2 regions of the Rhizobium sp. ZX09 genome follow, and region 1 is predicted to be linked to the other one. Evidence: predicted binding sites of a transcription regulator. Region 1 holds the regulator's gene; the other holds the start of a gene.
What was found. Region 1 encodes HrcA, which represses chaperone genes, less so after heat shock. Its sites were predicted from a motif close to GTTAGCACTCNCNNNNNGNGAGTGCTAAC; they were not measured.
Positions count from the first base shown of each region.

Region 2: a site for HrcA is predicted at 1,050-1,078, ahead of groES (co-chaperone GroES). Genes of this name have one in related genera too.

Region 1 covers NZ_CP031363.1:2,603-6,017, forward strand. The annotation lists gene hemW (radical SAM family heme chaperone HemW) at 1-272, opposite strand, end outside; gene rdgB (RdgB/HAM1 family non-canonical purine NTP pyrophosphatase) at 278-922, opposite strand; gene rph (ribonuclease PH) at 940-1,656, opposite strand; gene hrcA (heat-inducible transcriptional repressor HrcA) at 1,793-2,884, shown strand; gene grpE (nucleotide exchange factor GrpE) at 2,996-3,415, shown strand, end outside.
Region 2 covers NZ_CP031363.1:326,851-330,265, reverse strand. The annotation lists gene BTN45_RS01560 (TIGR01459 family HAD-type hydrolase) at 1-676, opposite strand, end outside; gene groES (co-chaperone GroES) at 1,134-1,430, shown strand; gene groL (chaperonin GroEL) at 1,504-3,138, shown strand.

The DNA of each region.
Region 1 (3,415 bases):
TGCGGGTCCATCAGCGATGGCGTGCCGCCGCCCATGAAGATGCTGGTGACGACGCGCGGGCCGCTCAGCGACCGCATATGTTCCATTTCAAGCAGGAACGCAGCCGTAAACCGCTCCTGATCTACCGGCCGGTGGCGGACATGGCTGTTGAAATCGCAATAGGGGCATTTGGCCGCGCAGAAGGGCCAATGCAGATAAATCCCGAAACCGGGATCGCCCGTATCCGGCAGAAGCGATGCGCCGGGGGCAGAAAGTTGGTGCTCCCCGACCATCGGGTTCATGCCTCCAGGCAGGTTTCTACGAATTTTTTAAACGCACGGGCACGGTGCGATAGCGCAAAGCTGTCGCCATGTTTCCAGCCGTGTTTTTCGTCCGCGGTCATCTCACCGAATGTGGTGTCGTAACCCTCGGGTTTGAAGATCGGATCATAGCCAAATCCGCTCGTTCCGCGCGGTGGCCAGACGACAGTGCCTTCCACCTCGCCACGGAAATACTCGACATGACCATCGGGCCAGGCCAGGCACAGCACGCTGACAAAGCGGGCCTTGCGATCTTCCGGTTTCGATGCGCCGTGCTCGGCCAGCGCATCTTCAACTTTCCGCATCGCCATGACGAAGTCGCGTGTGCCGTCCGCCGTCTCCGCCCAATTGGCGGTGTAGACACCGGGCGCACCGTCAAGCGCGTCGATAACCAGACCGGAATCGTCGGACAAAGCCGGAAGACCGGATGCCTTCGCAGAGGCAAGCGCCTTGATGGCGGCATTTTCTTCGAAGGTCGTACCTGTCTCGTCCGGCTCTTCGAAGTTGAGCTCAGCCGCTGACTTGGCGGAAAAGCCGAAAGGGCCGATCAGATCGGCAATTTCGGCAATCTTGCCTTTGTTGTGGCTGGCGACGACGATGGTTCTGGTATCGAGCTTGCGCATCACGCTTTCCTGTCGGCTCAGGCGATGGCCTGTTTCTGAAGGGCGACCAATTCGCTGCAGCCGGCTTTGGCCAGGCCGAGCAGCGTCAGGAATTCTTCTTCGGAGAAGGGCGCGCCTTCAGCAGTACCCTGAACCTCGACGATGCCGCCCGAGCCGGTGATGACGAAATTCGCGTCGGTCTCGGCGGAGGAGTCTTCGAGATAGTCGAGATCGATAACCGGCTGGTTGGCGAAGATACCGCAGGAGATCGCCGCGATATGATCCTTCAGGACTTTCTCGACCTTGATCATGTTGCGGGTTTCCATCCACTTCAGGCAATCGTGCAGCGCGATCCACGCGCCGGTAATGGAGGCGGTGCGGGTACCGCCATCGGCCTGGATGACGTCGCAATCGATACTGATCTGGCGTTCGCCGAGCGCCTGAAGGTCAACCACCGCGCGCAGCGAGCGGCCGATGAGGCGCTGGATTTCCTGCGTACGGCCGCCCTGCTTGCCGGAAGCAGCTTCGCGCTTCATGCGTTCATGGGTGGAGCGCGGCAGCATGCCATATTCTGCGGTAACCCAGCCCTTGCCGCTGTTGCGCAGCCACGGCGGCGTCTTTTCTTCGAGGCTTGCGGTGACGAGCACATGCGTGTCGCCGAATTTCACGAGACAGGAGCCTTCGGCATGTTTCGAGAAATTGCGCTCGAAGGAAACCTTGCGCATCTGGTCGGTTTTTCTGCCTGAAGGCCGCATATGATCCACTCTCCATGTTGGTCCCTGCCTTCTAAGGCGAGGTCCTGGCTTTTGCAAAGCCAATTTCCATTTTGCCGCGGCCGCGCGACGCATTATATTGATGGCAGACAGGATATGGACGACAAAGAACGGACGAATGGGCTTTTCTGCACCGCTTTCAAAAGATCAGGCATCGCTTCTCGATGAACGGTCGCGGGAAATTTTCCGGCGCATCGTCGAAGGTTATCTCGATACCGGCGAACCGTTGGGCTCACGCAGCCTGTCGCGGCTGCTGCCGATGTCGCTTTCACCGGCCTCCGTCCGGAACGTCATGAGCGATCTGGAGGAACTGGGCCTCATCTATTCCCCTCACATCAGCGCTGGGCGCCTTCCCACTCAGACCGGGTTGCGCTTTTTCGTTGATGCCTTCATGCAGGTAGGCGATCTGCCCGCGGAGGAACGCGCAAGCATCGATCGCCAGATCGGGCCGGTCGCCGGTCACGAGCAATCGCTGGAAGGGCTGCTGACGGAAGCGAGCCGCATGTTGTCCGGGATGTCGCGGGGCGCAGGCCTGGTGCTGACGGCCAAGAATGATGTGGTGCTCAAGCATGTCGAATTCATCAGGCTCGAACCGACCAAGGCGCTCGCCGTGCTGGTGGGTGATCATAATCAGGTCGAAAATCGCATCATAGAGTTACCGACTGGCATTTCTTCGTCACAATTGACCGAGGCTGCGAATTTCATCAATGCCCATCTGTCCGGCCAGACGCTGCAGGAATTGCGCGGCCAGTTCCAGAAGCAGCAGGCGGAGCTGCAATCCGAACTCGGCACGCTGGCACAGGATCTCATCGAACGCGGTCTGGCTGTCTGGGCGGGCGATAGCGAGGACGGCAAGCTTGGTCGTCTCATCGTTCGCGGACGGTCCAACCTGCTGGAGGGACTGGCCGGCGAGGAAGACATCGATCGTGTTCGCCTGCTCTTTGACGATCTGGAGCGTAAGGAAAACCTCATTGAAATCCTCAACCTCGCGGAAAGTGGGTCGGGAGTGAGGATTTTTATCGGTTCGGAAAACAAGCTCTTTTCGCTGTCGGGTTCCTCGCTCATCGTCGCGCCGTATCGTGACGAGGACAATCGTGTCGTTGGTGCGGTCGGCGTCATCGGGCCCACCAGGCTGAATTATGCCCGTATCGTGCCCATGGTGGATTACACCGCGCAGATCATGGCCCGCCTTTCCCGCAAACAGAGATAGACAAGCCGGCAAGAAGGAGAATGCGGCAAGCTTTTCGCCGCAAGCCTTGATTTTTGCCCGCCAAAGCTCGATATCGGGCGCAACCACTAACAGTCTAATCTGGAGAACGTCATGACCGACGATACAAAAAAGCCCGGACCTGACGCGGACGTCGCGGAAGAGTTTGTCGAACCTGTGCAGGCAGGCGAAGAACAGGCTGAAACGGCGGAGCCCGATCCGGTCGAAGCGCTCAAGGCGGAAAATGCCGACCTGCGCGACAAGTTCCTGCGCCTTGCCGCGGAAATGGACAATCTTCGTCGTCGCACAGAACGCGACGTGAAGGATGCCAAGACCTATTCCATGGCCGCTTTTGCCCGCGACATGCTGGCGGTTTCAGACAATCTTCGCCGCGCTCTCGAGGCCATTCCCGCTGAGCTCAAGACCAATGGCGAAGCCGGTCTGAATGGCTTGATTGAAGGTGTCGAAATGACCGAGCGCTCGATGCTGTCGACGCTGGAACGCCATGGCGTGAAGAAGATCGATGCCGAAGGC
Region 2 (3,415 bases), 320 kb from region 1:
TGCCGTCACCGATGGCGAGAACGCGATCCTTGGCGAAGGCGCCGCGCACTTCCTTGGCCGCTGCAAGGCAGGCCTCATAGATCGGCGCATGCGGCTTTCCGGCGATGCGAACCTCGCCGCCAAGCTGTTCGTAATAGGCGGCCATGGCGCCGGCGCAGGGAATGATGCGCTCGCCGCGCTCCACCACCAGATCCGGGTTGGCGCAGATCATCGGCACGTTGCGGGCAATAAAGCCCTTAAGCATTTCGGTATAGTCCTCCGGCGTCTCCGTCTCGTCGTCGAAGAAGCCGGTGCAGACCACGGAGTCCGCGTCGGCCTCGCCAACCACCTCGACATCGAGACCCTCCAACAGCGGCATGTCCCGCTGCGGTCCCAGCAGGAAGACTTTTCTGGGGCCTTCCGCGATCAGGCCACGCGTTACATCGCCCGAGGTGACGATGCGGTCATAGGCCTCGTCGGGCACGCCGAGCACACGCAGCTGGGCGATGACGCCGGGCGCGGGACGCGGTGAATTGGTGATGAGAACCACGGTCTTGCCGGCCTCGCGCGCGCTTCTCAGGGCAATGGCCGCGTCCGGAAAGGCGCTGACGCCATTGTGCAGCACGCCCCAGACATCCGACAGGATAACGTCGAACCCATCAGTGATTTCGCCGAGAGTTTGAATGCGGTGGGCCATGAGATGCTTTCCGGATGCGAGAAGAGTGTGTGCGTCACATCGCAAAGCGGGACGCCGATGGCAAGGAAAAAAGCGCCGCCGGTCCGGGCTTCAGACTGAACGGAATGGCTCGTCACACTCGACGTCATCCTCAGGCTTGTACCGCGCGTCCAAACCCGTCACGAAAATCAATGCGTTGTCAGATCATATTCCCGGGACAAGCCTGAGGAAGACAGCGGCGCGCTTTTCGAGCCTTCCAGCCTCCCGATGTGAAGCTTCATAGCATCGCGCAGACATAGAAATTCCTGTCATGGAACGCTGGTAACCATAAGCCATGAAATTTTTCAGACAGGGCGTTCTTGACTCCGGAAGAAGCCCTCCTTATCTCGGTTCCGCTGGCACTCGATAAACGAGAGTGCTAACACCCATCAGGCGAGTTCCAAAAGCTCGCGCAGTCATTTGATCGAGGGATTAGACAATGACAAGCACCAATTTCCGCCCGCTTCACGATCGCGTCGTTGTTCGTCGCGTTGAGTCCGAAGAAAAGACCAAGGGCGGCATCATCATTCCCGACACCGCCAAGGAAAAGCCGCAGGAAGGCGAAATCGTCGCCGTCGGTTCCGGCGCACGTGACGAAGCCGGCAAGGTCGTCGCTCTCGACGTCAAGGTTGGCGATCGCGTTCTGTTCGGCAAGTGGTCGGGCACCGAAGTCAAGCTCAACGGCGAAGACCTTCTGATCATGAAGGAAGCCGACATCATGGGCATCATCGGCTGATTTCGGCCACCCCATCCTTCCTTAAATTTCAAGCCGGACCCCGTCCGGCCATTCGAAACCAGGAGTTTTGAAAATGGCAGCCAAAGAAGTAAAATTCGGCCGCACAGCACGCGAAAAGATGCTCAAGGGCGTCGACGTTCTTGCTGATGCAGTGAAGGTAACCCTCGGCCCGAAGGGTCGTAACGTCGTTATCGACAAGTCCTTCGGCGCTCCGCGCATCACCAAGGACGGCGTTTCGGTCGCCAAGGAAATCGAACTGGAAGACAAGTTCGAGAACATGGGCGCACAGCTCGTTCGCGAAGTTGCCTCCAAGACCAACGACATCGCCGGTGACGGCACCACCACCGCGACCGTTCTGGCCCAGGCCATCGTTCGCGAAGGTTCCAAGGCAGTCGCTGCCGGCATGAACCCGATGGACCTGAAGCGCGGTATCGATCTGGCCGTCGCTGAAGTCGTCAAGGACCTTCAGGCCAAGGCCAAGAAGATCAACACCTCTGAAGAAGTTGCGCAGGTCGGCACGATCTCCGCAAACGGCGAACGTCAGATCGGTCTCGACATTGCTGAAGCAATGCAGAAGGTCGGCAACGAAGGCGTCATCACCGTTGAAGAAGCCAAGACCGCTGAAACCGAACTCGAAGTCGTCGAAGGCATGCAGTTCGACCGCGGCTACCTGTCGCCCTACTTCGTGACCAACCCGGAAAAGATGGTGGCTGACCTCGAAGACGCCTACATCCTCCTGCACGAAAAGAAGCTCTCGAACCTCCAGGCCATGCTGCCGGTTCTCGAAGCTGTCGTTCAGACCGGCAAGCCGCTCGTCATCATCGCTGAAGACGTCGAAGGCGAAGCTCTTGCAACGCTCGTCGTCAACAAGTTGCGTGGCGGCCTCAAGATCGCTGCCGTCAAGGCTCCTGGCTTCGGCGACCGCCGCAAGGCCATGCTGGAAGACATCGCCATCCTGACCGGCGGTACCGTCATTTCCGAAGACCTCGGCATCAAGCTCGAAAACGTTACGCTCGACATGCTCGGCAAGTCGAAGAAGGTTTCGATCTCCAAGGAAAACACCACGATCGTTGACGGCGCCGGCCAGAAGTCCGACATCGAAGGTCGTGTTGCCCAGATCAAGGCCCAGATCGAAGAAACCACCTCCGACTACGACCGCGAAAAGCTGCAGGAACGCCTTGCCAAGCTCGCTGGCGGCGTTGCCGTTATCCGCGTTGGCGGTTCGACGGAAGTCGAAGTGAAGGAAAAGAAGGACCGCATCGACGACGCTCTCAACGCGACGCGCGCTGCTGTTCAGGAAGGCATCGTGCCTGGTGGTGGCGTGGCTCTGCTGCGTTCGTCCACGAAGATCGCCGTCAAGGGCGAAAACGACGATCAGGAAGCTGGTATCAACATCATCCGCCGCGCCCTGCAGGCTCTGGTTCGCCAGATTGCAGACAACGCTGGTGACGAAGCTTCCATCGTTGTTGGCAAGATCCTCGAGAAGAACGAAGACAACTACGGCTACAACGCCCAGACCGGCGAATATGGCGACCTGATCCAGCTCGGCATCGTCGACCCGGTCAAGGTTGTCCGCACGGCTCTGCAGAACGCAGCTTCGGTTGCTTCGCTGCTGATCACCACCGAAGCCATGATCGCCGAGCTTCCGAAGAAGGACGCTCCGATGCCGGCAATGCCGGGCGGCGGCATGGGCGGCATGGACTTCTAATCAGTTCTGTCACCGGAATAATGAAAGGGCGGTCTTCCGATCGCCCTTTTTCGTTGGCCGCCCATGCCCCTTGAGTGGTCCGGCGTCGCCAGCGCGCCGGACGGGCGGCATGGACTTCTAATCAGTCCTGTCATCGGGATAATGAACGGCAGTCGTCGGGTCGGTCTTGTCCCCTGACCGAAGAGAAAGGAGCGCAGTCTGTGAACCTCGACGCCAGACTGAGCAGAACGTCGGCACTTCCCAGAGAGATGCCTCGTAAAATCAACCGGTTGCACAA